Regions from separate parts of the Streptomyces sp. a15 genome, predicted to be linked through region 2. Evidence: riboswitches for the same ligand, from Rfam matches in the RefSeq annotation. Region 2 holds a riboswitch; the other holds the start of a gene.
The links. Region 2 has a riboswitch for glycine ahead of gcvT (glycine cleavage system aminomethyltransferase GcvT). Riboswitches for the same ligand answer to the same signal wherever they lie in the genome.

Region 1 (15,047 bases), on a different contig from region 2:
TGGTGCCGCCACCGGTCATCGCGACGAGCTTGCCGCCCGCCTGCGTACGACCCCCGCACCATGTCCGCCCAGAAGTTGCCGAGTACACCGGTGCGCGAGCGAGTGAACCCGCGTACGAGAGCCACCGCCACCGCGATGGTGTTGAAGGCCTGGTCCGGGTCGATCCCCTGGAAGCCGAGCGACAAGGGCAGGACGCCCTGGATCCGCTGGAGGAGACAGCCTCGGCGACAGGATTCGGCCACCGTTGACGGGTCCCTTACGGCAGTCGGCACGCCCTCGACGGGTCTGTTACGGCAGCTGCCGCCGAGGCGGGAAAGCCGGAATGGCACGCGGCAGATCACTGCATCGGGATGACACTGAGTGTCCGCCTTGGCTGAGGGGCCATCACCTCCCCAAACGTGCCCTAACCGCCCCGAAAGGCTTCCCCGGCTCCTCCGTGATGCGTCACTGACCTCCCCATGGCCAGTCTTAACGGAAGCTTGACGCGCTCACCCCCCGCATCCGTGGGCCCTGGCATCACTCTCCGCTTACGCTGATCGCGCCGTACGCGTGATGGCCGGATCCACACGCTGAGCCGTACCTCAGGAGCACGCCCGATGGCCACCACCGAACACCCCCCGCCCAGCCGCGTGCGCTCCTGGATGCTGGAAGGCCTGTCCGACATGGGCAAGGGCGGCGGCCCTCAAGGCCCGCACGCCACACCGGAACCCGCGCACAAGGGGCAACGCTGGTGGAGGGTCATGTGTCTGACCGGCGTCGACTACTTCTCGACCCTCGGCTACCAGCCGGGCATCGCGGCCCTCGCGGCCGGCCTGCTCTCCCCCGTGGCAACCATCGTGCTCGTGATCGTCACTCTCGCCGGCGCCCTGCCCGTGTACCGGCGCGTGGCCGAGGAGAGCCCCCGGGGCGAGGGCTCGATCGCGATGCTGGAACGGCTGCTGTCCTTCTGGAAGGGCAAACTGTTCGTCCTGACACTGCTCGGCTTCGCCGCGACCGACTTCCTGATCACCATCACCCTGTCGGCGGCGGACGCCTCGACCCACCTGATCGAGAACCCGCACCTCACCGGCGTCCTGCACGACAAGCAGCTGATCGTCACTCTGATCCTCGTGGCGCTGCTCGGCGCGGTGTTCCTCAAGGGCTTCCTGGAGGCGATCGGCATCGCGGTCGTCCTGGTCGGCGTCTACCTCACCCTGAACCTCGTCGTCGTGGTCGTCGGCCTGTGGCACGTCATCACGGCCGGCCACGTGATCACCGACTGGTCCAGCGCCCTCACCGCCGAACACGGCAACGTCTTCGCCATGGTCGGCGTGGCCCTGCTGGTCTTCCCCAAGCTCGCCCTCGGCCTCTCCGGCTTCGAGACCGGCGTCGCGGTCATGCCGCACGTCCAGGGCGACCCGGGCGACACGGACGAGCAGCCGACCGGCCGGATCCGCGACACGAAGAAGCTACTCACCACCGCCGCCCTGATCATGAGCGTCTTCCTGATCGCCACGAGCTTCATCACCACGCTGCTGATCCCGGAGAAGGAGTTCGAGTCGGGCGGCCAGGCCAACGGACGCGCACTGGCGTACCTGGCACACGACTATCTGGGCAGCACCTTCGGCACGGTCTACGACGTCTCGACCATCGCCATCCTCTGGTTCGCCGGAGCCTCCGCGATGGCCGGCCTGCTCAACCTGATGCCCCGCTACCTGCCCCGCTACGGCATGGCCCCGCACTGGGCCCGCGCGGTACGCCCGATGGTCATCGTCTTCACCCTGATCGGCTTCCTGGTCACCTGGATCTTCGACGCCGACGTCGACGCGCAGGGCGGCGCCTACGCCACCGGCGTCCTGGTCCTCATCTCCTCGGCGGCCATCGCGGTGACGATCGCCGCCCGCAAGGCCGGGCAGCGGAACTGGACCATCGCCTTCGCGGTCATCTCGGCCGTCTTCCTCTACACGACCGTCCTGAACGTCATCGAGCGCCCCGACGGTGTGAAGATCGGCGCCTGCTTCATCGCCGGCATCATCCTGGTCTCCCTGCTGTCCCGACTGGCCCGCGCCTTCGAGCTGCGCGTGACCAGCGTGACGCTCGACGACATGGCGGAACGTTTCATCCGGGACATGTCCAGCCGCAAGATCCGGTTCATCGCCAACGAGCCCGACCAGCGGGACAAGGCCGAGTACCGGGACAAGATCGAGCAGATCCGGGAGGACAACGACATACCCGGGGAGGACTTCGTCTTCGTCGAGGTCACGGTCCTGGACCCCTCCGAGTTCGAGGCGAGTCTGACCGTGCGCGGCGAGGTCCTGCACGACCGCTACCGCGTCCTGACCCTGGAGTCCTCCTCCATCCCGAACGCCCTGGCCGCCCTGCTCCTCCACGTCCGCGACTCGACCGGCTGCACCCCGCACATCTACTTCGAGTGGACCGAGGGCAGCCCCTTCGCCAACTTCCTGCGCTTCCTCCTCTTCGGCCAGGGCGAGGTCGCGCCGGTGACCCGGGAGGTCCTGCGCGAGGCGGAACCGGACCGGCCCCGCCGGCCGCGCGTCCACACCGGCTGAGCTCCGACGCGGCCGCTTCCGGACGCGGCTACCTGCCGAACAGGCGCCGCGGCGGACGCACCACGACCTGCCCGAAGCTCAGCTCGCCGGCCACTTCCAAGCGCAGCACCACCGCGGCGTCCGACTCGGCCGCCCGCCGCTTCTTGACCTGGGCGTAGTGCGTCACCAGGGAGTCGGTGTCCACCACGACGCCCGGCCGAGTCAGGATCCGCAGGGCGCCGCCCCGCATGTCGAGGTCGATGCGCAGGCTGTCGTACGTGATCACGGCCTCGGCGAAGTCGAGCGTCACCTCGCCCCACTCGGAGTGGATCTCCATCCGCCGCGGCACCGCCCAGGCCCCGTCACGTCGCGCGGAGGCGCCCTTCTGCTCGATCCGGACGACCTCTTTGGCCTCGCCCCCGGGCCCGCCGACCGCACTCCCGTCGAGGGCCGTCGGCAGGTCCGTCGTCAGAACGGCCAGCTCGCCCATCGTGCGCGCTGTCAGGGCGGCCTCCAGGCGCTCGTCGAGCTCGTCGGCGGTCAGCCTGCCGTCCCCCGCGGCGATACGCAGGACGTCCACCACCCGGTCCCGGTCCGCGTGCGAGGCCCTCAGCTCGGGCGACGACGCACCGGTACGCGTGAGCTCGTTCGACATACCCTCACTCCGATCCACGGCGACAACTAACGCTATATCGCGTTACACCTCCGGGCCAACCCCGCATCCGTGGCTGCCTGTTCGCGGCCTATCGTGACCCGCATGCAGTCCTACACAATCGGCCAGGCAGCAAGGCTGCTCGGCGTGAGCCCCGACACCGCGCGCCGCTGGGCGGACGCGGGCCGGGTGGCGACCCACCGCGACGACAGCGGGCGGCGGCTCGTCGACGGCCGGGACCTGGCCGCGTTCTCGGTGGAGCTGGCCAAAGCCGGCAGCACCGACGAGGACACGCCGTACACCTCGGCCCGCAACGCCTTCCCCGGCATCGTCACCGCGATCAAGCTCGGCGATGTCGCCGCCCAGGTCGAGATCCAGGCCGGCCCGCACCGACTCGTCTCCCTGCTGACCCGCGAAGCCGTCGAGGAACTCGGCCTGGAGGTCGGCATGGAGGCGACGGCCCGCGTGAAGTCGACGAACGTACATATCGACCGGGTCTGACGACACTCATCGCCACGACTTCCGTAGAACGCACATGCGCACCCTGTACGCGATCCGCCCTGCTCATGCGATGCGCCAGCTGACTTATGCCTCGCACATGCGGAAGTATGATCGGCGCACCGGAAGGGTCCGTCCGTCGGGCTCTTCGCCAGGCAGACCCAGGGAGTGGACGCGAGATGACCCGTTCCGTGCGCCGGATCCGACGGACCCGCTGGACCGGCCGGAGCCTCCGGACCCGACGAACCCTCCTGTCCCTGCGGGCGCTCCTGCCCCTGCGGGCGCTCGGCGCGGGAGCCGCCGCGCTGCTGGTGCTGAGCGGGTGCTCGTCCTCCGACACGGGTTCCGACGCCGACAAGTCCGGCTCCTCGGCGAACCTCTCCGGCACCGTGACCGTCTTCGCCGCGGCCTCCCTCCAGGAGAGCTTCACGACCCTGGGCAAGGAGTTCGAGAAGCAGCACGCGGGCACAAAGGTCACCTTCAGCTTCGCCGGCAGCGACAGCCTCGCCGCGAGCATCACGGGCGGCGCCCCGGCCGACGTCTTCGCCGCCGCGAGCCCCACGACCATGGCGCTCGTGACGGACGAGAAGGACGCGGTCGGCACCCCCGCCGCCTTCGTCCGCAACCAGCTGGAGATCGCCACGCTGCCGGGCAACCCCGACAAGGTCTCCACGCTCAAGGACCTCACCAGGTCCGGCCTGAAGGTGGTCCTGTGCGACAGGACGGTGCCGTGCGGCTCGGCCGCCGAGAAGGCCCTTCAAGCCAGCAATCTCCAGCTCACCCCCGTCTCCTACGAGCAGGACGTCAAGAGCGCCCTGACGAAGGTCGAGTTGAAGGAGGCAGACGCCGCCGTCGTCTACAAGACCGATGTGAAGGCGGCGGGTGACAAGGTGGAGGGCGTGGACTTCCCCGAGTCGGCAAAGGCCATCAACGACTACCCGATCGCCCTCCTCAAGAACGCCCCCAACCCCGGCGCGGCCAAGGCCTTCATCGAGCTGGTTCAGTCCGCGCAGGGCCAGAAGGTCCTGACCGAGGCCGGATTCCTCAAGCCATGACAGGACCCGACAAAGCCGAGGCCGTCACCCTGGACAGTGGTCGGCGGCGTCAGCGTACTCGGATCGGCTCCGGCCGAGGCGTGCCCCTGCCCCTCCTCCTCCCCGCCCTGGCAGGCCTGGCATTCCTGCTCCTCCCCCTGCTCGCCCTGCTCGTACGAGCTCCATGGCGCAGCCTCCCCGAGCAGTTGACCAGCGCCCAGGTCTGGGAGGCCCTCCGCCTGTCCCTGGTGTGCGCCACCGCGGCGACCGCGCTGAGCCTGGTCATCGGCGTCCCGCTGGCCTGGCTGCTGGCCCGCGCCGACTTCCCCGGCCGCGGCCTGGTCCGCGCCCTGGTGACCCTGCCCCTCGTCCTGCCCCCGGTGGTCGGCGGCGTGGCACTGCTCCTCGCCCTCGGCCGCAACGGAGTGGTCGGGCAGTGGCTGGACTCCTGGTTCGGGATCACCCTCCCCTTCACCACGGCCGGCGTGATCCTGGCGGAGACCTTCGTGGCGATGCCGTTCCTCGTCATCAGCGTCGAGGGCACCCTGCGCGCCGCCGACCCGCGCTACGAGGAAGCGGCCACCACCCTCGGCGCCTCCCGCTTCACCGCGTTCCGCCGAGTCACGCTGCCACTGATCATGCCCGGCATCGCCGCGGGCTCCGTCCTGGCCTGGGCCCGAGCCCTGGGCGAGTTCGGAGCGACGATCACCTTCGCGGGCAACTTCCCCGGCCGAACCCAGACCATGCCGCTCGCGGTGTACCTGGCCCTCCAGAACGACCCGGCAGCCGCGATCGCCCTCAGCCTGGTCCTCCTGGCAGTGTCGATCGCGGTCCTGGCAGGCCTCCGAGACCGCTGGATGACAACATCATGACCCCCGTCCACACGCCCCCACCCACCCCGCCAAGCCGCGAGCACTCGTCCCACACCCACCACCAACCCCGCCAACCCGCGCACAGCCGCACCACACCCACCCACCCCGTCAAGCTGCGGGCAGTCGTGCCGCTGGAGCGGCACGGGTGGGCGCAGGCGGCACCCCGTCAGCGCCGGGCAGCGCGACCCACCCCCGCCCAGCACCAACGCCGTTCACACAACGAACATACGAGACCCTTCCCCGACCCAGCCCCCAGCCCCCACTGCCCCGCGCTCCAAACCCCCGGCCGCCGCTGCCCCGCACTACAACACCCCCCAGCCGCCACAGCCAACCCCCCCCTACAGGACACACACCCCATGACCGACCTCGACGACACCCCACCCGACGCCACCGCCGAACACACCCGCGGTGAAGGCCTCGACGCCCACCTCGTCGTCGACCACGACACCTTCCGCCTCGACATCACCCTCACCGCCGCCCCCGGCGACGTCCTCGCCCTCCTCGGCCCGAACGGCGCCGGCAAGACCACCGCCCTGCGCGCACTCGCCGGCCTCACCCCACTCACCGACGGCCACCTGCGCCTGGACGGCACCGAGTTGGACCGGACGCCCCCCGAATCCCGCCCCGTAGGCGTCGTCTTCCAGGACTATCTGCTCTTCCCCCACCTGTCCGCCCTCGACAACGTGGCCTTCGGCCCGCGCTGCCAGGGCGCGACCAAGACCGGGGCCCGCACGCAGGCCGCCGAATGGCTGGACCGCATGGGCCTCGCCGACCACGCCGGCGCCAAGCCCCGCCGTCTCTCCGGCGGCCAGGCCCAGCGCGTCGCCCTGGCCCGCGCCCTGGCCACCCGCCCCCGCCTGCTCCTCCTGGACGAACCCCTGGCAGCCCTGGACGCCCGCACCCGCCTGGAGGTACGCGCCCAACTCCGCCGCCACCTGGCCGAGTTCGAGGCCGTCGCCGTCCTGGTCACGCACGACCCGCTGGACGCCATGGTGCTGGCCGACCGGCTGGTGGTCGTCGAGCACGGCCAGGTGGTCCAGGAGGGCACACCGGCCGACATCGCCCGCCACCCCCGTACGGACTACATCGCGCAACTCGTCGGCCTGAACCTCTACAAGGGCCAAGCCGAGGGCCACACGGTCCGTCTCGACGCCGGCCCCGCCATCACCACCACGGAGGACCTCGCGGGACCGGTCTTCGTCGCGTTTCCCCCGGGCGCCGTGACCCTCTACCGCGACCGCCCCACCGGCTCCAGCGCCCGCAACCTCTGGCGCTGCGAAGTGGCCGGCCTGGAGACCCACGGCGACCAGATCCGCGCCGACCTCGCCGGCGAACTCCCCCTGGCGGCCGACCTCACGACGGTCGCCGCGGCCGAACTCGACCTGCACCCCGGCGCACCGGTCTGGGCAACGGTCAAGGCAACCCAGACACACGCATACCCGGCATAATCCCCACAGCCGACTACGGTGGGGACCCCCGACTTCCCCAGCCCCACACTCCCCACCCACAGACACTCCCCCACCCCCAGCGAGGCCTTCTCCATGAGCCTGAGCATCCGCAACCAGCTCCCCGGCACCGTCACCTCCGTCTCCCCCGGCGAAGTCATGGCCACGGTCAGGATCCGCCTCACCGGCGGCAGCGACCTCACCGCGGCGATCACCCTGGAAGCCACCGAGGAACTCGGCCTCGCCACGGGTTCCGCCGTACGCGCCCTGGTGAAGTCGACGGAGGTGTCCCTCGCCACCGCCCGGGTCGACGGCGTGTCCATCCGCAACCAGCTCCCGGGTACCGTCCGGGACATCGCGACCGGCGGCGCGATGGCCTCCGTCAAGGTCGCCGTCGAGGGCGGCGACCTGACCGCCGTGATCACCAGGGACCCCGTCACGGACCTCGCCCTGGCCCCCGGCGCTTCGGTCGTCGCCCTGATCAAGTCGACCGAGGTCTCCCTCGCGACGCCATGACGACATGACGTACAAGGGCCCCGCCCGACGAACAGCCGGACGGAGCCCTCATCACGTACTACGTGTGAATGTGTACTGCCCGTCAGTCCTCGTACGCATCCAGCGGCGGGCAGGAGCACACGAGGTTCCGGTCACCGAAGGCCTGGTCGATACGGCGCACCGGCGGCCAGTACTTGTCCGCGACCGACACCCCGGCCGGGAAGACGGCATCCTCGCGCGTGTAGGCGTGCTCCCACTCCCCGCCCAGCGCACCGGCGGTGTGCGGCGCGTTCCGCAGCGGGTTGTCGTCCGCGGACCACTCGCCCTTTCCGACCTTCTCGATCTCCGCACGAATGGCGATCATCGTCTCGCAGAACCGGTCGAGCTCGGTCAGGTCCTCGGACTCGGTCGGCTCGATCATCAGCGTGCCGGCCACCGGGAAGGACATCGTCGGCGCGTGGAACCCGTAGTCGATGAGCCGCTTCGCGACGTCGTCGACGCTCACGCCGGTCGCCTTGGTCAGCGACCGCAGGTCGATGATGCACTCGTGCGCGACCAGCCCGCCGGGACCGGTGTAGAGCACCGGGTAGTGCGGCTCCAGCCGCTTGGCGATGTAGTTCGCGGAGAGCACCGCCACCTGCGTGGCCCGCTTGAGGCCCTCACCGCCCATGAGCCGGACGTACGCCCACGAGATCGGCAGGATCCCCGCGGAGCCCCAGGGGGCGGCCGAGATCGGCCCGACACCCGTTTCCGGACCGGCCGCGGGCTGCAGCGGGTGGTTCGGCAGATACGGCGCCAGGTGCGCACGCACACCCACCGGGCCGACACCCGGACCGCCGCCGCCGTGCGGGATGCAGAAGGTCTTGTGCAGGTTCAGGTGGGAGACGTCCCCGCCGAAGTGCCCCGGCTTGGCCAGCCCCACCAGCGCGTTGAGGTTGGCGCCGTCGACGTACACCTGCCCGCCCGCCTCGTGCACCTGCGCGCAGATGTCGGCGACATGCTCCTCGAACACCCCGTGCGTCGACGGGTACGTGATCATCAGCACCGACAGCTCGTCCCGGTGCTGCTCGATCTTCGCTCGCAGGTCCTCGATGTCGATCTCGCCGTCCCCGGCGGTCTTCACGACGACGACCTTCATCCCGGCCATGACGGCACTGGCGGCGTTGGTGCCGTGCGCCGACGACGGAATCAGGCACACGGTCCGCTGCTCGTCACCGTTGGCCCGGTGATACCCGCGTACGGCGAGCAGTCCGGCCAGCTCGCCCTGCGACCCGGCGTTGGGCTGCAGCGACACGTTGTCGTAGCCGGTGACCTCGGCGAGTCGATCCTCCAGCTCACGGATGAGCGTGAGATAGCCCTGCGCCTGCTCGGCGGGCGCGAAGGGGTGCAGCTGCCCGAACTCGGGCCAGGTGACCGGCTCCATCTCGACGGTCGCGTTGAGCTTCATGGTGCAGGAGCCCAGCGGGATCATCCCGCGGTCGAGCGCGTAGTCGCGGTCGGCGAGCCGACGCAGGTAGCGCAGCATCGCGGTCTCGGAGCGGTGCTGGTGGAACACGGGGTGCGTCAGGTAGTCGTCGGACCGCAGCAGCGCGCCCGGAAGCGTCTCCTCGGCCACGGCGTCGAGCGCCTCGATGTCACCCTCGACCCCGAACGCGTTCCATACGGCGCCCAGTTGGGCCCGCAGCGTGGTCTCGTCGCAGGCCATGGACACGTGGTCGGCGTCCACGAGCCGCAGGTTGACGCCGTTCTCGCGTGCCGCGGCGACGATCTGAGCGGCCTGTGCGGGCACCCGGACGGTCAGCGTGTCGAAGTAGGAACCGTGCACGACCTCGACTCCGCCGGCCGTCAGCCCGGCGGCGAGGACCGTGGCGTACCGGTGGGTGCGCCGCGCGATGGTCTTCAGGCCCTCGGGCCCGTGGTAGACGGCGTACATGCCGGCCATCACGGCGAGCAGCACCTGCGCGGTGCAGATGTTGCTGGTCGCCTTCTCCCGGCGGATGTGCTGCTCACGCGTCTGCAGGGCGAGCCGGTACGCCTTGTTCCCGTCGGCGTCCACGGACACACCCACGAGCCGCCCGGGCAGGCTGCGCGCGAACTTCTCGCGCACCGCCATGTATCCGGCGTGCGGCCCGCCGAAGCCCATCGGCACACCGAAGCGCTGCGTCGTACCGACCGCGATGTCCGCACCGAGTTCACCCGGGGACTTCAGCAGCGTGAGCGCGAGCAGATCAGCGGCGACGGTCACGAGCGCGCCGAGCTCGTGCGCCTGCTCGATGACCGGCTTGATGTCGCGTACGGCACCGGAGGCGCCCGGGTACTGGAGCAGCACGCCGTTGATCTCACGCCCGGCGATCTCGGCCGGAATGCCGTCGCTGAGGTCGGCGACGACGACCTCCACGCCGGTCGGCTCGGCACGGGTCTGGATCACGGCGATGGTCTGCGGCAGTGTGTCCGCGTCGACCAGGAAGAGACCCTTCTTGTTCTTGCCCATACGCCGGCACAGCGCCAGAGCCTCGGCGGCCGCGGTGCCCTCGTCGAGCAGCGAGGCACCTGAGGTCGGCAGCCCGGTGAGGTCGGCGACCATCGTCTGGAAGTTCAGCAGGGCTTCGAGCCGCCCCTGGGAGATCTCGGGCTGGTACGGCGTGTAGGCCGTGTACCAGGCCGGATTCTCCATCACATTGCGCAGGATGACGGGCGGCGTGAACGTCCCGTAGTACCCGAGCCCGATCATGGAGTCGAGAACCTGGTTCCGGTCGGCCTGCGACCGCAGCTCGGCCAGCACCTCGGCCTCGGTGCGCGCGCCCGGCAGCTCCAGCGCGTCGGCGTTCTTGATCACATCCGGGACCGCGGCAGCGGTGAGCTCGTCGAGCGAGCCGTATCCGACCTGCGCGAGCATCTTGGCCCGCGCTTCCTGGTCGGGCCCGATGTGGCGCTGCTCGAAGGGGATTCCCTGCTCGAGCTCGGAGAGCGGAATGCGATGGGCGGTCATTACGGAGGCCTCCTGGTCTGACACGACCTTCGAGGGTCACCACGGCGCGGGTACCCGGACGGCCTCCCCCTCTGTCATCTCAACCTGAGAGCTTCACCGGCCGCCCGCGGGCAGCCGGCTTTCACCGTCGGTGAGAGCGGAAGCCGTCGACGCCGTCGGCACCCGCTCTGCTTTCCAGAGTGACCTCGTCCGTGCGGTACGTGGGCCTGAGAGATTCCGGGGAGGATTTGCTCCTTCGGCGCCTCCGGATGGTGTCCGGAGGACTCTCCCGCGCGGGGTCAGCAGCCGCTTGCCAGACTACCAGCGGGGTCAACGCCCGCGTCTTCGAGTGGCCACGTTCCTCAATCTGCTCTTTTGTAGTGCTTACGGATGAGTTGCGAGCAAGTGGAGGGCCCGTGCAGACCGACATCGATCCGCGCAACCTGATCGGCCGCAAGGCGTTCGACCGCAACGGCACCAAGCTCGGCACGATCGACGAGGTCTACCTCGACGACGCGACCGGCGCACCGGAGTGGGCCGCGATACGCACCGGACTCTTCTCCCGAGACGCCTTCGTCCCCCTGGAACCCAGCGAACTGATCGAAGGCACCCTCCACGTCCCCTTCGACCGCGCCCTGATCAAGGACGCCCCCGACTTCGGCGTGGGCCGCCACCTCTCGCCCGAGCAGGAACTGCAGCTCTACCACCACTACGGCCTCGACGTGGCCGCCCCTCCCCCCTTCCCGGACCACAACTTCGGCAAGCTGGCAGGCACAGACGAAACCTGACCACCCCCGCACCCGCCGACGGCGCCCAGCCCCCACAGGGGCCACCCGCACCCGACAACGAATCCCACACGGGTGGTGCGGGTGGGAACACAAACCCGGCCGAAGGCCGGGTGCCCCCAACGCACCCGCACCCAAAACCGCACCGGCACCCGCACCCGCACCCGCACCCTCAAGCCTCCGCAAAAGGCCCGCGCACCAACGGCAACGGCTCCGTCGGCTCCAACTCCGGATCATCAACCCGAAACGTCCGCACCCGCCCCGGCTCCGAATCCGGCGTCTCGAACCGCACAGTCACCCGCCCGACCCCACTCCCCTGCACCCATCCGTGCCCGAACTCGGCATGCGTGACATCGAGCCCCGAGGCCCACCGCCGCTCGACCGGCACCACCGGCGCCTCCGCAGGAACGTCATCGGCATCCTCCGCCACTCCGGAGTCCTCCTGCTCGCCCGCCGCCTGCGCGAACAGATCCTCCTGCGTGTAGTCGGCCAGCCCGCTCACCCCCACCCCCAGCAGCCGCACACCCCCCGTCGTGTCCACGGAATCCAGCAGCCGCGCGGCAGCCTCCCGCACCACCGCCGGATCGTCCGTGGGCCCCCGCAAGGTCTCGGACCGGGTCAGCGTGGAGAAGTCGTACCTCCGCACCTTCAGCACGATGGTCCGCCCGGACAACCCGGCGCTCCGCAGCCGCCGCACACACCGGTCGGCCAGCCGCTGCACCTCCATCCCCACCCGGACCCGGTCGTGGATGTCGATGTCGTACGTGTCCTCCACCGACACCGACTTCGTCTCCCGCTCGGCCACCACTGGCCGCTCGTCGTGCGCCAGCGCCATGGCGTACAAGGCGTGTCCGTGCGCCTTGCCCAGCAGCCGTACGAGTTCGTCCTCGCCCGCCTCGGCAATCTCCTCGACCGTGTGGATCCCGACCCGCCGCAGATGGTCGCCCGTCGCCGGCCCCACCCCGGGCAGGGTCCGCACCGGCATCGGCCCGAGCAGGGCTCGCTCGGTTCCCGGCTCGATGACCACCAGCCCGTCAGGCTTGGCCTGCTCGGAGGCGATCTTGGCGAGCATCTTGGAGGCCGCCAGGCCCACCGATCCCGTGAGTCCGGTGACGGCCCGTATGTCGGCGCGCAGCTTGGCCCCGGCCAGCCGCGCCGACGCGTCGTCCCAGGCCGCTCCGCCGGCCTCCAGGTCCACGAACGCCTCATCCAGGCTCAACGGCTCCACCAACGGCGACAGCTCCCTCAGAAGCCCCATCGCCTGCTCGCTGATCGCCCGGTAGAACGCGAAGCGCGGCACGAGATACGCCGCGTTGGGAGCGAGCCGACGCGCCTGGGCCATGGGCATCGCCGAGTGCACCCCGAACACACGCGCCTCGTACGAGCAGGTGGCGACCACTCCGCGCGGCCCGAGCCCACCCACGATGACCGCCTTCCCGCGCAGGCTCGGCTTGGATGCCTGCTCCGCCGAGGCGAAGAAGGCATCCATGTCGAGATGCAGGATCGTGGGCGCGCTTCTCACATCTCCGATGCTGCCCTACGCCACTGACAATGCCGTCCCCGAAGAGCGGTCCAACTGTCGGACCGCCCGGTCGGACCGCCCGGTCAGACCGCCCGGTTGCGCCGCCGCGCCAGCTCGTCCGCGGGGTTGTGACCGACGAGGGTCTCCCCGGTGTCGATCCGCTCCCCGTGCAGCTGGGAGAGCGCGCTTTCCACGTCCCGCCACACCACACCCACGGCGATCCCGAAGATGCCCTGACCGCCCTGGAGCAGCGCATGGACCTCGTCCGGCGAGGTGCACTCGTACACCGTGGCACCGTCACTCATCAGCGTCATCCGCTCCAGGTCGCAGAAACCGCGTTCCCTGAGATGCTGAACGGCGGCGCGGATGTTCTGTAGTGACACACCGGTGTCCAGAAAGCGCTTGACGATCTTCAGTACGACGACGTCCCGGAAGCTGTAGAGACGCTGCGTCCCCGACCCGTGGGCGGGCCGCACGCTCGGCTCGACGAGGCCGGTACGGGCCCAGTAGTCCAGTTGCCGGTAAGTGATTCCGGCGGCCGCACAGGCCGTCGGACCGCGGTAGCCGATCTGCTCGGACGCCATGGACGTCGCCCCTCCGCTGCTCGGCACGGCCGCCGGTCGCTGCGGAGCGTGATCGGCCGCGTTGCTGTGAAGCGGGTACGGACCGCTCGCCCCGAGACTGCGTCCGGGGGCACCCCCAGCCGTACCGTCGCCGCTGCTTCTCACGCCGACCTCCGTCCTTGACCTGCCTTCTCGACGGTAGGCAGTCACCAGGGGCGCGTCAACGATCGCCACACTCGGCACGCCGGGTGATAATCACCCTTCGAGTGGTTTCCCGCACCCAACCGCGGGGAAAGGCTAGCCGAATGCGCTCGGGGCGGCTCGCAGGACTCTCTCACGCGCCGCCGGCAAATGCCGGCATTTGCGGCGTCAACGGACGTGGACGAGCCCGGCAGGACCGTTCGCCGCCGAGCCGCGCCTGCCTCACTGGCTGCTGGTACCGAAGTCCTCGGGCGAGATCTGGTCGAGGAACTCGCGGAACTTCTCCACCTCGTCCTCCTGCTCGTCCGGGATCGCGATACCCGCGTCGTCGAGCACGCCGTCACTGCCGTAGATCGGCGTTCCGGTGCGCAGGGCAAGCGCTATGGCGTCGGACGGGCGGGCACTGACCTCGACCCCGCTGGCGAAGACGAGCTCCGCGTAGAAGACGCCTTCACGCAGGTCCGTGATGCGCACTTCGGTGAGCTCCTGGCCGACGGCCTCCAGCACGTCCTTGAACAGGTCGTGGGTCAGCGGTCGGGCGGGGGCCATGCCCTGCTGCGCGAAGGCGATCGCCGTAGCCTCCCCAGGCCCGATCCAGATGGGGAGGTAGCGGTCGCCTCCCACTTCACGCAGGAGCACGATCGGTTGGTTGGAGGGCATTTCGACCCGGACACCTACGACATCGAGCTCGTTCACACAGCAACCCTAGGCCGTGCCCGGGACGTTTGGGTAGTCGGGCAGGGAACGGGTGGCCGATCCGGTCGGTGCGAACCCGCCCGTATCACGGCAGCCGCACACCCAGCGCGGTCTGTACGAGCGCCGCGTGCAGCTTCACCGTGAGCCCGGCCAGTTCCTTCGTACGGGCCTCGGCGTGTGCCCTGGTCTGCGGGTTGCGATGCCGCTTCAACGGGGCCACCACCTGGTCCACCAGCCCGGCCTCACGGTCGGCCGCCGCCTTCATCACCCGCAGATGCCGCGGCTCGATGCCGAACCGCCCCAGCTCGGCGATCAGCGAGGCCACGGTGGCCGCCTCCGCGTCGTACGCCCCGTCGGGCAGTGGAGTGATGAGCCCGTACGACTCCCACTCCTGAAGTTCCTGCTCACCGATCTCGGCGGCGGCCATCAGCTCGTCCCGCCCGATCCTGGCCGCCGTCGGCCCCTCGGTGACCTCCGCAACACCCTCGCCGTCCCGCTGACGCCCTACCGTCGGCAGGGGTAGCGCCTCACCGCGCTCCATGGCGTCCAGGTGCTCACGGATCACTTTGAGCGGCAGATAGTGGTCCCGCTGCATCCTCAGGACATGGCCGAGGCGCTCGACGTCGTCGGCGCTGAACTTGCGATACCCCGACGGGGTCCGCTGCGGCTCGATGAGCCCCTCCGACTCCAGGAAACGGATCTTGGAGATCGTGACTTCGGGGAACTCGTCGCGCAGCACGTTCAGCACCGTGCCGATGCTCATCAGTCCACTGTCCGTGGCGGCGGTA
Region 2 (15,047 bases):
GACGCACGCCTGCATCACCCGCCAGATCTCCAGGAGACCCGCGCGGATCTCCTCCTCCGTGCGCCAGGCCCGCTCGTTCTCCAGCATCAGCGCGGAGATCGACAGGCCGGTCTCCTGCGTCAGGCGCAGCAGTTCGTCGCCGGTGCGGAAGGGGTACTTGAGGACCGTGTCGTCGAGTTTGATGCGGTCCGCGCCCATCGCGTCCTCGTCGACGACGAAGCCGCCGCCCACCGAGTAGTACGTCTTGGTGAGCAGCTCCGCCCCGGAGGCGTCGTACGCCCACAGGGTCATGCCATTCGCGTGGTAGGGCAGGGTTTTACGGCGGTGGAGGACGAGGTCCTTGTCGAAGTCGAAGGCGATCTCGTGCTCGCCGAGGAGCCGCAGCAGCCTCGCCGCCTTGATGTCCTCCACCCGTTGGTCGGCCTTCTCCACGTCCACCGTGCGCGGCGAGTCGCCCTCCAGGCCGAGCAGCACCGCCTTGGGGGTGCCGTGCCCGTGGCCGGTCGCGCCGAGGGAGCCGTAGAGCTCGGTCCGTATGGACGCGACCGACTCCAGCAGGGCCTCGTTGCGCAGGCGGCGGGCGAACATGCGGGCCGCGCGCATCGGGCCGACCGTGTGGGAGCTGGACGGGCCGATGCCGATCGAGAACAGGTCGAAGACCGAGATGGCCACGGGTACTCCTCAATACGGGTGGTGCAGGGGGCGGGCGCCCCGCACTGTCGAGTGTGCGGGGCACGCCACAAAAAGGAACTACTTGTTCAGACCGGGGTACAGCGGGTGCTTGTCGGCAAGGGCCTTCACCCGGGTCTTGAGGGCTTCGACGTCGTAGGACGGCTTGAGCGCCTCGGCGATGACATCCGCGACCTCCGCGAAGTCCTCGGCCGTGAAGCCGCGGGTGGCGAGGGCGGGCGTACCGATCCGCAGGCCCGAGGTGACCATCGGCGGACGCGGGTCGTTCGGGACGGCGTTGCGGTTGACCGTGATGCCGACCTCGTGGAGGCGGTCCTCGGCCTGCTGCCCGTCCAGCTCGGACTCGCGCAGGTCGACCAGGATCAGGTGCACGTCGGTGCCGCCGGACAGGACGTTGACGCCGGCCTCGCGGGCGTCCGGCGCCGTCAGCCGCTCGGCGAGGATCCGCGCGCCCTCGACCGTACGGCGCTGGCGCTCCTTGAAGTCCTCGCTCGCCGCGACCTTGAAGGACACCGCCTTGGCCGCGATCACGTGCTCCAGGGGGCCGCCCTGGAAGCCCGGGAAGACGGACGAGTTGAGCTTCTTCGCGAAGTCCTTCCTGGCGAGGATGATGCCGCCGCGCGGGCCGCCCAGCGTCTTGTGGGTGGTGGAGGTGACGACATCGGCGTACTCGACCGGGTTCGGGTGCAGACCCGCCGCGACCAGACCCGCGAAGTGCGCCATGTCGACCCACAGGTACGCCTCGACCTCGTCGGCGATCCGGCGGAACTCGGCGAAGTCCAGCTGCCGCGGGTACGCCGACCAGCCCGCGATGATCACCTTCGGCCGGTGCTCCTTGGCGAGCTGCTCGACCTCGGCCATGTCGACCAGGCCGGCGTCGTCGACGTGGTACGCGACCACGTTGAACTGCTTGCCGGAGAAGTTCAGCCGCATCCCGTGGGTCAGATGGCCGCCGTGGGCGAGGTCCAGGCCGAGGATGGTGTCGCCGGGCTGGGCCAGCGCGAACAGCGCGGCCTGGTTGGCGGAGGCGCCGGAGTGGGGCTGCACGTTGGCGTACTCGGCGCCGAACAGCTCCTTGACCCGGTCGATCGCGATCTGCTCGGCGACGTCGACGTGCTCGCAGCCGCCGTAGTAGCGGCGGCCGGGGTAGCCCTCCGCGTACTTGTTGGTGAGGACCGAACCCTGCGCCTCCATGACCGCGACCGGCGCGAAGTTCTCGGAGGCGATCATCTCGAGGGTGGACTGCTGGCGGCTCACCTCGGCGTCGACCGCGGCGGCGATCTCCGGGTCGAGCTCGTGCAGGGGCGTGTTCAGAACGGACATCGGGTGTACGACTCCTCAGCCGGCGGAAAAGGCGGTGTACTCGTCGGCGGAGAGCAGGTCGGCCGGCTCGTCCGTGACACGTACCTTGAACAGCCAGCCGCCCTCGAAGGGCGCGGAGTTCACCAGCGACGGGTCGTTCACCACGTCCTCGTTGACCTCGGTGACCTCACCGGACACCGGGGCGTACAGGTCGCTGACCGACTTGGTCGACTCCAGCTCGCCGCAGGTCTCGCCCGCGGTCACCGTGGCACCGACCTCCGGAAGCTGGACGAACACGACATCGCCGAGCGCGTTGGCCGCGTGCTCCGTGATGCCGACCGTCGAGACGCCGTCCGCGGCGGCCGACAGCCACTCGTGCTCCTTGCTGTAACGCAGCTGCTGGGGGTTGCTCATGGCCTGAATTCTCCTGTACGCGGGGGAGTGCTGGTGAATGGGGGACTGCTGGAAACGCACGTGAGCAGCGGAAATGTGCGCAGGGTCACGCGCACGGACCGCTCAAGTCTGTACTTCTGGCGTTTGAGTCTCTACTTCTGGCGCTTGTAGAACGGCAGCGCCACGACCTCGTACGGCTCGTGGCTGCCCCGGATGTCCACCCCGACACCCGGCGTGCCCGGAGCCGCGTGCGCGGCGTCGACGTACGCCATCGCGATCGGCTTGCCCAGCGTGGGGGAGGGCGCGCCGGAGGTGACCTCGCCGATCACCTCGCCGCCGGCGACGACCGCGTACCCGGCGCGCGGGACCCGACGCCCCTCGGCGACCAGGCCGACGAGGACGCGCGGGGGGTTGGTCTCCGCGCGGGCGGCGGCCTCGGTGAGCGCCTCGCGCCCCACGAAGTCGCCCTCCTTCTCGAACTTCACGACGCGCCCGAGGCCGGCGTCGAAGGGGGTCAACGACGTCGACAGCTCGTGGCCGTACAGCGGCATGCCCGCCTCCAGGCGGAGCGTGTCGCGGCACGACAGCCCGCAGGGGACCAGGCCGACGCCCTTGCCCGCCTCGGTCAGGGCCTGCCACAGCTGCTCCGCGTCGGAAGGCGCCACGAACAGCTCGAAGCCGTCCTCGCCGGTGTAGCCGGTGCGGGCGATCAGCGCCGGGACGCCGGCGACGGTGCCGGGCAGGCCGGCGTAGTACTTCAGTCCGTCCAGGTCGGCGTCGGTGAGGGACTTCAGCACCCCCGGCGACTGGGGACCCTGCACGGCGATCAGCGCGTACGCGTCCCGGTCGTCGCGCACCTCGGCGTCGAAGCCGGACGAACGCTCCACGAGCGCGTCCAGCACCACCTGGGCGTTGGAGGCGTTGGCGACGACCATGTAGTGAGAAGACCCGGCCTCGGTGTCGGCCAGCCGGTAGACGATCAGGTCGTCGAGAATGCCGCCGTCTTCGCGGCAGATCATGGTGTAGCGGGCGCGGCCGACACCGACGGACGCGATGTTGCCCACCAGCGCGTAGTTCAGGAGCTGCGCGGCCTGCGGGCCGGTCACCGTGACCTCGCCCATGTGCGAGAGGTCGAAGAGTCCGGCGCGGGTGCGTACGGCGTTGTGCTCGTCGCGTTCGGAGCCGTAGCGCAGGGGCATGTCCCAGCCGGCGAAGTCGGTCATCGTCGCGCCGAGCGAACGATGCAGGGCATCGAGCGCGGTGTGACGGGGTGCGGTGCTGCTCATCGGACGGTCGTCTCCCAAGGCATGACGGCGAGGTCGTTCCTCCCCATCTGTCATCGGAACCTGAGAGGTTCGACGTGACCCCGCGAAACGGTGGTCACGACTTGCACCTTGGGTGGAGCCACTGTCGCAGCGGCCCGCTTTTCAGATGTGCCTCGCCCGCGCGGTAACGGGGACCTGAGAGATTCAAGGGAGGGACTTGCTCCTTCGGCGCCCCAGCGAGGTACGGCTGGGGACTCTCCCGCGCGGATTCAAGCGGCCGGTATGCAGTTGGCGCGCACATCATTGCACGCATCGTCGGCGCGTGGCAGGCCGCATCTGTAACCGGCCTGTGGCAGTAAGCGCATGAAAACGCGAGACACCGCGTATTACCTTCTCTTTACACTCGACGGGGAGGGAAACTCGTGACCCACCCCAGGGGAGGACGATCACGGTGAACAGGACCACTGCGTACGCCACGACCTCGGCCGTAGCGCTGCCCGAGCAGCCCTCGGCCCCGGCCCGCGGCGCGTGTGGAGCGCGCCCGGCACCCGTCCTCCGCGACCTGCGCGAGCGCGAGGGCCACAGCCCGCACGCACTGCTCTTCGGGCCCCGCGACCTCGTCGTGATCACCGGCCTGCCCGGCAGCGGCAAGTCCACGCTGATGCGGCGCACCGTCAAGGGCACGCGGATCGACTCCCAGGACACCCGCGACCGCTGGGACGGCCGGCTGTCCCGCTTCCTGCCGTACGCGGTCTACCGCCCGCTCGTCCGCGTCGCCCACTACGCCGGACTGCGCCGCGCCCTGCGCTCCGGCGAGGGCGTCGTCGTGCACGACTGCGGTACGCAGGCCTGGGTGCGCGGCTGGCTGGCCCGCGAGGCCCGCCGCCGGGGCGGCACCCTGCACCTGATGCTGCTCGACGTCGCCCCCGACACGGCCCTGGCCGGCCAGCGCGAACGCGGCCGCGGCGTCTCGCGGTACGCGTTCCTGCGTCACCGCGGCGCGGCCGCCCGCCTGATCAGCTCCGTGGAGCAGGGCGACCTGCCGCCGGGCTGCGGCTCGGCGGTCCTGATCGACCGGGACGCGGCGAACGTCCTGAGGCGGATCGGCTTCACGGGCTGAGGCGGATCGGCTTCACGGGCTGAGGCGGGTCGGTTTCGCGGCCCGAACGGGTGCAGGGGCCGGATTGCTGTGACGGGCTGACTCCCGGCCCGCCCGCACCCGTTAGCCTTTTCAGCCACAGCAGCGGTACTCGGCAGGCGGTAGACAGCAGATGGACTTCCCGGCGGATCTCCCAGCGGGCTTCTCGGAGTTCCCGGCACAGGCGCACGCCCATTCGCACGGCGGATGGCCCGGCAACGAGCTGGAGGAGGTGCTCTCCGCCTCCCTCGGCATCCCCGGGGCCGGCGGGCGGATCGTCGAGGTGCTCGGCCGCAGCTTCGTGTGGATCCCGCTGCCCAGCGGCGGCGGCCCGCACAGCGGCCCGCTCGACCTGCCCACGCTGGAGATCGACGGTCAGGCCTACGTCCCGGTGTTCAGCTCCGAGGAGCAGTTCCGCCAGGTCGTCGGCTCGCACATGTCGTACACCATCGCGCCCGCGGTGGAGTTCGCCCGCGGGCTGCCCCCGCAGGTCGGCATCGCCGTGAACCCGGACGGCACGGTCGGCGTCCCGCTGCCCCCGCCCGCCGTGGCCGACCTCTGCCGCACCGGCCGTACCCCGCTGGACGGCCCCGCGAGCGGCGGCCGCGTCAAGCTCTACGAGCCCGACTGGCAGGACGACCCCGTCGACTTCCTCGCCGCGGCCTCGGCCGAGTTCGCGGCCACCGGCGTCATCCTCACGGCCCGCCGCTGCCTGGCCGCCATCGAGACGGCGAACCCGGTGATGTTCGTGGGAGTGGAGCTCTCCCACTGGGACGCCCCCGACCTGCGCACGGCCCCCATGGACGCCCTGGCCGCGGCCCTGGGCCGCGCCCCGGCCCCCTGGCCGGTCAACCTGGTCCTCCTGGACGTGGCCGACGACCCGGTGGGCCACTGGATGCGTGAGCAGGTCCGGCCCTTCTACACGAGCGGCTACTAGAGAACGCCGCAAGGGCGGCGTCCCCAGGGGCGCGGGGCTGTGTCGACATGCGGCTCCGCCGCGGGGGCGCGACAAGCCACGAACAACCCGCATCCGCCCACCGGCGAGCAGCCCCGAGCTCTCACGGCTCCGCCCAGCACAGCGCCTAAGCTGGTTTCATATCCGAGGCAACTTCATGAAGGGGCGGTACAGGTGAGCGCCAGCGGCATCGCGGCCGGGCAGGTCGAGCACATGCTGCGCCAGGTGACGCCCGGGCGCTACGACGCCTACGAGGCACTCCTGCGCGCGCTCGCGACCCCCTCCTCCGGCCAGGTCTGGATGCTGCTGTGGCACGGCCAGGCGGGCTCCCCGGACGCCCAGTACGGAAACATGGAGGTCGACGGGTACGGCTACGCGCCGTGCGTCACCTCGGCCCAGGAACTCTCGGCCAGCGGCTGGAACCGCTCCTATGAGGTCGTCGACGGAATCGACGTCGCCCGCACCCTGTACCCCGACCACTACGGCCTCTGGCTGAATCCGCACGCTCCCGGCGGCGGCGTCGGCATCCCCTGGCTCGATCTGCGCCGCATCGCCACCGGCCTGGAGCGCCAGCCCGCCGGACCCCTGCGGCTGTCCGAGCCCGGCATCGAGATCCCGCAGTTCTACGCCCTGCTCGCGCAGAACGCCCACCGCACCCCGGCCGTCCGCGCGTTGCGCCGCGCCTGGGTGCAGCCCGCGCTCGGGGCGCCGTATCTCGCCATCGGACTCGATGTGTACGACACCAGCCCGCCGGCCGTCGACTCGGTGCGCGCGATGATGCAGCAGTCGATCGGCGCGGTCCCGGACGGGCTCCCGGTGTCGACGGTGGCGATGTCCGACGAGTACGACCCGGTGGCGCTGTGGATGCGGGCGAGCGCCCGCCCCTTCTACGACCGCGAGGCCCATGCGGGGTCCGCCCCGGCCCCCGCCCCCTCCTCGGCCCAGGCTCCAGTGGCCGGTTACGGCTATCCGCCGGCCCGCGGCGGCTACTGACCGAACTCCTCTCCGGCCCCGGTGGCCGGACCCGCCTTCCCCGTCTTCGCGCGTAGAACTGGGTGGATCATCCCTCCATGTCCCCAATGTCCCAACTGGCCTGCGTCCGCCCCGCGCTACCCGGCGTCCGGATAACGGAACCCTCTGGGTCGCATCACGTTTATGCATCCTTTCACCGTCAAGTCTGGCAACAGATCGCCAAAGCGTTGAAGACTCCCGCACCAGGGGCCTTTCGTCCCTGTGTACGACGGACTGAATCAATGCCGCCACAGCGGCAAGTGCGGGCCGGCTACCGCCGGTTGAGAGGGGTCCCTGCCAGATGACGGCACCATTGCACGAGCCGACCGCGGAAGCGGCCCCGAGTGCGGCCGAAGAAGCGGCGCTGGTCAGCGCCGATGCGAAGGCCGTACAGGGGCGTTCCCTGGGCCGGATCGCCTGGGAGCGCCTGAAGCGGGACAAGCTGGCTCTCACGGGCGGCGCCGTGGTGCTCTTCCTGGTGGTGATCGCGCTGCTCGCCCCGGTCATCACGAGCCTCCTGGGGCAGGACCCGAACGAGTACCACGAGAACCTCATCGACCCGCTCTTCGGCACGCCCACGGGCTCCCTGGGCGGCATCAGCGGCGAACACCTGCTCGGCGTCGAGCCGGTCAACGGCCGCGACATCCTCGCCCGCATCCTCTACGGCGCCCGGATCTCCCTGCTGGTGGGCTTCCTGTCCGCCGTGGTCGCCGTGATCCTCGGCACGGTGCTGGGCATCCTCGCCGGGTTCTTCGGCGGCTGGCTCGACTCCGTGATCAGCCGGGTGATGGACGGCCTGCTCGCCTTCCCGCAGCTGCTGTTCATCATCGCGCTGGTCTCCGTCATGCCGAACGAGATGCTGGGGCTCACCGGTTCGAGCGTGCGCGTCTTCGTGATGATCCTCGTCATCGGCTTCTTCGGCTGGCCCTACATCGGACGCGTGGTGCGCGGCCAGACACTCTCGCTGCGTGAGCGCGAGTACGTGGAGGCCGCCCGATCGCTGGGCGCGGGGCGGCTGTACATCCTGTTCAAGGAACTGCTGCCCAACCTCGTCGCCCCGATCGTCGTGTACACAACGATGATGATCCCCACCAACATCCTCACCGAGGCGGCGCTCAGCTTCCTGGGCGTGGGCGTCAAGCCGCCCACCGCCTCCTGGGGGCAGATGCTCTCGAGCGCGATCGACTACTACGAGTCCGACCCCATGTACATGGTGGTCCCGGGCGTGGCGATCTTCATCACCGTGCTGGCCTTCAATCTCTTCGGCGACGGCGTCCGGGACGCGCTGGACCCGAAGGCCTCCCGTTGAACCGGCTGAACCGCCGCACCGTCCAGGCGCAGCACCCCAACTGTCCCGTGGCACTCACACGGGGTCTCTCATCAAATCCGGAGGATCCGAGATCGTGACTACCCAACGCACCTCAGGGCGGCGGAAGCAGGCGTTTGCCGCTGTCGCCGCTGTCGCCGCGCTGCTGACCACGGCGGCGTGCGGCGGCGGTGGAGACGACGGCGACAACGGCGGCTCGAGCACCGGTGCCGCCGGCTTCGACGCCGCGAACAACAAGGTCGCCCAGGCCTCTGCCGCCAAGAAGGGCGGCACGCTGAAGTTTGGTGGCGCCCAGGATGCCGACTCGTGGGACACCACGCGCGGTTACTACGGCTTCATGTGGAACTTCGCGCGCTACTACAGCCGCCAGCTCGTCACGAACAAGACGGAGCCCGGAAAGGCCGGCGCCGAGCTGACCCCGGACCTCGCCACCGGTCTCGCCAAGGTCACGGACGACGGCAAGACCTACACGTACACCCTGCGTGACGGCGTCACGTGGGAGGACGGCAAGCCGATCACGTCCAAGGACGTGAAGTACGGCATCGAGCGCGTGTGGGCGCAGGACGTGCTGTCCGGCGGTCCGGTCTACCTGAAGGACGTGCTCGACCCGAAGGGCGAGTACAAGGGCCCGTACAAGGACACCTCCCCGGACAAGCTGGGTCTGAAGGCGATCGAGACGCCGGACGACAAGACCGTCGTCTTCAAGCTGCCGGCCGCCAACTCGGACTTCGAGGAGATGCTGGGTCTGATCTCCGCGTCCCCGGTCCGCCAGGACAAGGACACCAAGTCCAAGTACGGTCTGCACCCGTTCTCCTCCGGCCCGTACAAGTTCCAGTCGTACAGCCCGGGCAAGGACCTCACGCTGGTCCGCAACACCGAGTGGAAGCAGGCCTCGGACCCGATCCGCAAGGCCTACCCGGACAAGATCACCGTCCAGTTCTTCTCGGACGCCAACCAGCTGGACCAGCGTCTGCTCAACGGTGACCTGGACCTCGACATCAACCAGACCGGCATGTCGCCGCAGGGCCGCACCACCGCCCTGAAGCAGCACAAGGCCAACCTGGACAACCCGGTCTCCGGCTACATCCGCTACGCGACCTTCCCGCAGAGCGTGGCGCCGTTCAACAACGCCGAGTGCCGCAAGGCCGTGATCTACGGTGCCGACCACGTGTCGCTGCAGACCGCGCGCGGTGGCCCCGTTGCCGGTGGTGACATCGGCACCAACATGCTGCCGCCGTCCGTGTCGGGCGCCGAGGGCCAGAAGTACGACCCGTACGAGATCGCCGGTGCCAACAAGTCCGGCAACGCCGCCAAGGCCAAGGAAGCGCTGAAGGCCTGCGGCAAGCCGAACGGCTTCTCCACCACCATCGCGGTCCGCAACAACAAGCCGGTCGAGGTGGCCACCGCCCAGTCCCTGCAGGCGTCGCTGAAGAAGATCGGCATCAACGCCCAGATCGACCAGTTCGACGGTTCGCAGACCTCCGGCATCATCGGCAGCCCCGAGAACGTGAAGAAGAAGGGCTACGGCATCATCATCATGGGCTGGGGTCCGGACTTCCCGACCGTCCAGGGCTTCGGTATGCCGCTGTGGGACAGCAAGTACATCCTGGAGAGCGGTAACAACAACTTCGCTCTGATCAAGGACAAGACGATCGACGGCCTGTTCGACGACTACATCACCACGCTGGACGACGCGGGCAAGACCAAGATCGCCACGGAGATCAACCACAAGGTGATGGAGGGCGCGTACTACCTGCCCTTCGTCTTCGAGAAGTTCATCAACTGGCGCTCGGACAACCTGGCGAACGTGTACACCACCGACGGCTACAGCGGTATGTACGACTTCGTCAACCTCGGTCTGAAGTCCGCGAAGTAGTCCCGGCACACCCGCCACACGGCACGAAAGGCAGGTGAAGGCCGGCGCAGCGTGATCGTGGGCCACCGGAAGTCCCCCACTGCCCAAAAGGCGTGGGAGGTACCCCCACCGGTGGCCCACGGTCCGCGGCGGGCCGAGAGCTGTGCTCGCTTACCTCATCAGGCGGTTGTTCGCCGCCGCAGTGATGCTCGTGGTCATCATCATGGTGGTCTTCGGCATCTTCTTCCTCGTCCCCAAGTGGGCGGGGGTAGACATCGCCTCGAGCTTCGTGGGCAAGCAGGCCGACCCGGCCTCCGTCGAGGCGGTGCGGCAGAAGCTGGGTCTCGGCGACCCGATCTACGCCCAGGTCTGGGAGTTCTTCAAGGGCATCTTCGCCGGCCGCACGTACTCGGGCGGCGGGGACACCATCCACTGCTCGGCACCGTGCTTCGGGTACTCGTTCCGCAGTGAGCAGGCCGTCTGGCCGGTGCTGACCGACCGCTTCCCGGTGACCCTGGGGCTCGCGCTCGGTGCCGCCGTACTGTGGCTGGTCTTCGGTGTCGCGGCGGGTGTGCTCTCCGCGCTCAAGCGGGGAACCATCTGGGACCGTGGCGCGATGGTCATCGCGCTCGGCGGTGTCTCCCTCCCGATCTACTTCACCGGCATGCTCAGCCTGGCGATCTTCGCCTTCGGGCTGAAATGGATCGACGCGCAGTACGTGCCCCTGGAGGAGAGCTTCGGCGGCTGGTTCGGCGGCATGATCCTGCCCTGGATCACCCTGGCGTTCCTCTACGCGGCGATGTACGCCCGGATCACCCGCGCCACCATGATGGAGATCCTGGGCGAGGACTACATCCGCACGGCCCGCGCCAAGGGCCTCAAGGAGCAGACCGTCATCGGCAAGCACGCCATGCGCTCGACGATGACGCCGATCCTGACCATGCTCGGCATGGACCTCGGCGCCCTCATCGGCGGCGCGATCCTGACCGAGTCCACGTTCAACCTGCCCGGCCTCGGCCGGGCCGTACTGGACGCCATCCGCAATCAGGACCTGCCCATCATCGTGGGCGTCACCCTGATCACATCCCTCGCGGTGCTCGTCGCCAACCTCGTGGTGGACATCCTGTACGCCGTGATCGACCCCCGAGTGAGGCTCACATGACCGAACTCAGCAAGAGCGGAGCGGCCGTGGGCGAGCCCATCGGTTCCTCGCCCGCCCCGACCTCCTTCCTGGAAGTGCGCGACCTGAAGGTGCACTTCCCGACCGACGACGGCCTGGTCAAGTCCGTCGACGGGCTCAGCTTCCAGCTGGAGAAGGGCAAGACCCTCGGCATCGTGGGCGAGTCCGGCTCCGGCAAGTCGGTGACCTCACTCGGCATCATGGGCCTGCACACCGCCGGCCAGTACGGCAAGCGCAAGGCGCAGATCTCCGGGGAGATCTGGCTGGACGGGACCGAGCTCCTGTCCGCCGACCCGGACTACGTGCGCAAGCTGCGCGGCCGCGAGATGGCGATGATCTTCCAGGATCCGCTGTCGGCGCTGCACCCGTACTACACGATCGGCCAGCAGATCGTGGAGGCGTACCGGATCCACCACGACGTCGACAAGAAGACCGCCAAGCGCCGCGCGGTCGAGATGCTCGACCGGGTGGGCATCCCGCAGCCGGACAAGCGGGTCGACAGCTACCCGCACGAGTTCTCCGGTGGTATGCGCCAGCGTGCGATGATCGCGATGTCGCTGGTCAACAACCCCGAGCTGCTGATCGCGGACGAGCCGACGACCGCCCTGGACGTCACCGTCCAGGCGCAGATCCTCGACCTGATCCGCGACCTGCAGAAGGAGTTCGGCTCCGCGGTCATCGTCATCACCCACGACCTGGGCGTCGTCGCCGAACTGGCCGACGACATCCTGGTGATGTACGGCGGCCGCTGCGTCGAGCGGGGCCCGGCCGAGAAGGTGTTCTACGAGCCCCGGCACCCCTACACCTGGGGTCTGCTGGGCTCGATGCCGCGCCTGGACCGCGACCAGCAGGAGCGTCTGATCCCGGTCAAGGGCTCCCCGCCCTCGCTGATCAACATCCCGTCCGGCTGCGCCTTCAACCCGCGCTGCCCGTACGCGGACCTCCCGAAGGACAACGTCACCCGCACCGTCCGCCCCGAGCTCGCCGAAGTGGGCAGCCGGCACTGGGCCGCCTGCCACCTGGGCACGGAGCAGCGGGAGCGTATCTGGACCGAAGAGATTGCGCCGAAGCTGTGAGTGACGACGAGAAAGCGGTGACCATTCCCGCGCAGGGCGACGCTCCTCAGGAGGGGGGCGCCACCCTCACGAAGGACCCCGCCCCGGGCGAGGTCCTGCTGAGGGTGACCGGGCTGAAGAAGCACTTCCCGATCAGGAAGGGCCTGCTCCAGCGGCAGGTCGGCGCGGTGCACGCGGTCGACGGCATCGACTTCGAGGTCCGCTCCGGCGAGACGCTCGGCGTCGTCGGCGAGTCCGGCTGCGGCAAGTCCACGATGGGCCGGCTGATCACCCGGCTGCTCGAACCGACCGCCGGAAAGGTCGAGTTCGAGGGCAGGGACATCACGCACCTCGGTGTGAGCGCGATGCGTCCGATGCGCCGCGACGTGCAGATGATCTTCCAGGACCCGTACTCCTCGCTGAACCCGCGCCACACCATCGGCACGATCGTCGGCGCCCCCTTCAAGCTCCAGGGCGTCGAGCCCGAGGGCGGCATCAAGAAGGAGGTCCAGCGCCTGCTGGAGGTGGTCGGCCTCAACCCCGAGCACTACAACCGCTATCCGCACGAGTTCTCCGGCGGCCAGCGCCAGCGCATCGGCATCGCCCGCGCGCTCGCGCTGAACCCGAAGCTGGTCGTGGCGGACGAGCCGGTCTCCGCGCTCGACGTGTCGATCCAGGCGCAGGTGGTGAACCTGCTGGACGACCTCCAGCAGGAGCTGGGCCTGACGTACGTGATCATCGCGCACGACCTGTCCGTCGTACGCCATGTGTCGGACCGTATCGCCGTGATGTACCTCGGCAAGATCGTGGAGCTTTCCGACCGCGACTCGCTGTACAAGGCGCCGATGCACCCGTACACCAAGGCGCTGATGTCGGCGGTGCCGATCCCGGACCCGAGGCGCAGGGCGGCCAAGAGCGAGCGCATCCTGCTCAAGGGCGACGTGCCCTCGCCGATCTCCCCGCCGAGCGGCTGCCGCTTCCACACCCGGTGCTGGAAGGCGACGCAGATCTGTACGACGGCCGAGCCGCCGCTCGTCGAGCTGAAGCCCGGCCAGCAGGTCGCCTGCCACCACCCGGAGAACTTCGCGGACCAGGCTCCCCAGGACACGGTGCTGCTGACCGTGGCCAAGGAGGCGGCCGAGCTGGTCGCGGACGAGGTGCTGGCGGAGTCGGCGGAGACGTCGGCGGCGGTGGCGGCGGAGGTCGAGGCCGCCGCCGGGGCGTCCACGGAGACTCCCGCGGTGACTCCCGCGGAAACCTCCGCGGAGGGCGAGACTCCCTCCAAGGACAAGTAGAACCTGCCCGATCAGCGAGCCCCCGCCTTCGTTTGGAAGGCGAGGGCTCGCTGTCGGGTAAGAATGTAGGGGTGCTTCAGCAACTGTTCAGCCCGTCCGTCCAGCACACGCTCGACCTGATCGGCATCTTCGTCTTCGCCATCTCCGGCGCCCTGCTGGCCGTGCGCAAGAACTTCGACGTCTTCGGCATCGCCGTCCTCGCCGAGGTCACCGCGCTGGGCGGCGGGCTGTTCCGCGACCTGATCATCGGGGCCGTACCGCCCGCCGCCTTCACGGACCTCGGGTACTTCACCACCCCGCTGCTCGCCGCCCTCCTGGTCTTCTTCCTGCACCCGCACGTGGAGCGCATCCAGGCCGGCGTGAACGTCTTCGACGCGGCCGGCCTCGGCCTGTTCTGCGTCGCCGGCACGACGAAGGCGTACGAGTACGGCCTCGGCCTGACCCAGTCGGCGGCCCTCGGCCTCGCCACCGCGGTCGGCGGCGGTGTGCTGCGGGACGTGCTGGCCAACGAGGTGCCCTCGCTGCTGCGCTGGGACCGCGATCTGTACGCCGTGCCGGCGATGGTCGGCGCCACCATGGTCGTCCTCTGCATCCACTACGACGCCCTCACCCCGCTCACCAGCGCGCTCGCGGTCGTCACCGCCTTCGTCCTGCGGCTGCTCGCGATGCGCTTCCACTGGCGAGCGCCGCGTGCGTGGAACCGGCGCTCGACCGTACGGGAGGAGTAGCGGTACCGAGGCCCAGCTCTTCGGTCAGCCAGCGGAAGGCGGGCACCACCTGCGGTCGCCACAGCGCCATGGTGTGGCCGCCCGCGCTCTTCGGGATGTAGACGACGTGCACGGTCGTCGGCGCCTTCGCGATCTGTTCGAGGGCCACGGCGTCCTCGTAGCCGTCGTGCGGCTGGCCGGAGAGGTAGAGCGCGATCGGGGGCGGGGTGCGGGCCTCGCGAAGCAGCAGGTAGGGGTTGTTCGCGTTGCGCAGGACGGGGTTCTGCGCGGCCAGCGAGCTGCGTTCGCCGATGGGGTCGTTGTAGCCGGACAGGCTGACCGCGGCCCGGTAGCGGTCGGGATGCGCGACGGCGAGCTTCGCCGCGCAGTGCGCGCCCGCGGAGTACCCGGCCACCGCCCAGCCCGCCGGTGCGGGTTCGGTGCGGAAGTTGTCCATGACCATGTTCGGCACGTCCACGCTGAGCCAGCTGTCCGCGTTCACCGTGCCCGTGATGTTGGCGCAGCCCGGGTCCACGCCGGCCAGCAGGTTGGTGCGCGGGGCGACCAGGATGAACGGCGCGACCTCACCGCCCCGCATCAGCGGCCGCAGCTGTTTGTCGGCGTGCAGGGACGCGAACCAGGCCTTCGCCGAGCCGGGATAGCCCGACAGCAGCTCGACGACCGGGAACTTGTGGTGCCGGTAGGCGGGTCGGCCGTACTGCGGCGGCAGCCAGACGTAGACCTCGGCGTTCACGCCCGACACCCGGCCCTTGAGCTGGGTGACACGCACGCCGCCGGCCTGCGTGAATCTCTGCCGGACCTTGGGCAGCCGGTCCAGCGCGATACCGCCGGTGCCGTCGGCGCCCAGGTCGGC

Region 1: it holds a riboswitch for glycine, as region 2 does, so the genes downstream of both, gcvP (aminomethyl-transferring glycine dehydrogenase) here and gcvT (glycine cleavage system aminomethyltransferase GcvT) in region 2, are expected to answer to the same signal.

Annotation. Positions count from the first base shown of each region.
Region 1 is NZ_JBWLKM010000081.1:6,623-21,669, reverse strand. Features, by position in the region: partial or broken gene AC5P09_RS42455 (potassium-transporting ATPase subunit KdpA) at 48-215, opposite strand; gene AC5P09_RS42450 (APC family permease) at 597-2,549, shown strand; gene AC5P09_RS42445 (DUF1707 SHOCT-like domain-containing protein) at 2,578-3,183, opposite strand; gene AC5P09_RS42440 (TOBE domain-containing protein) at 3,286-3,681, shown strand; gene modA (molybdate ABC transporter substrate-binding protein) at 3,858-4,733, shown strand; gene modB (molybdate ABC transporter permease subunit) at 4,730-5,584, shown strand; gene AC5P09_RS42425 (ABC transporter ATP-binding protein) at 5,941-7,032, shown strand; gene AC5P09_RS42420 (TOBE domain-containing protein) at 7,126-7,545, shown strand; gene gcvP (aminomethyl-transferring glycine dehydrogenase) at 7,628-10,513, opposite strand; glycine riboswitch at 10,698-10,794, opposite strand; gene AC5P09_RS42410 (PRC-barrel domain-containing protein) at 10,909-11,280, shown strand; partial or broken gene AC5P09_RS42405 (DNA polymerase IV) at 11,202-12,799, opposite strand; gene AC5P09_RS42400 (MerR family transcriptional regulator) at 12,883-13,527, opposite strand; gene AC5P09_RS42395 (bifunctional nuclease family protein) at 13,786-14,259, opposite strand; gene ftsR (transcriptional regulator FtsR) at 14,345-15,047, opposite strand, start outside.
Region 2 is NZ_JBWLKM010000077.1:18,211-33,257, forward strand. Features, by position in the region: gene AC5P09_RS41675 (L-serine ammonia-lyase) at 1-672, opposite strand, end outside; gene glyA (serine hydroxymethyltransferase) at 751-2,013, opposite strand; gene gcvH (glycine cleavage system protein GcvH) at 2,029-2,406, opposite strand; gene gcvT (glycine cleavage system aminomethyltransferase GcvT) at 2,538-3,671, opposite strand; glycine riboswitch at 3,709-3,822, opposite strand; glycine riboswitch at 3,823-3,922, opposite strand; gene AC5P09_RS41695 (AAA family ATPase) at 4,102-4,770, shown strand; gene AC5P09_RS41700 (enhanced serine sensitivity protein SseB) at 4,922-5,725, shown strand; gene AC5P09_RS41705 (enhanced serine sensitivity protein SseB C-terminal domain-containing protein) at 5,918-6,736, shown strand; gene AC5P09_RS41710 (ABC transporter permease) at 7,056-8,063, shown strand; gene AC5P09_RS41715 (ABC transporter substrate-binding protein) at 8,158-9,957, shown strand; gene AC5P09_RS41720 (ABC transporter permease) at 10,100-11,098, shown strand; gene AC5P09_RS41725 (ABC transporter ATP-binding protein) at 11,095-12,192, shown strand; gene AC5P09_RS41730 (ABC transporter ATP-binding protein) at 12,210-13,466, shown strand; gene AC5P09_RS41735 (trimeric intracellular cation channel family protein) at 13,538-14,194, shown strand; gene AC5P09_RS41740 (alpha/beta hydrolase) at 14,103-15,047, opposite strand, start outside.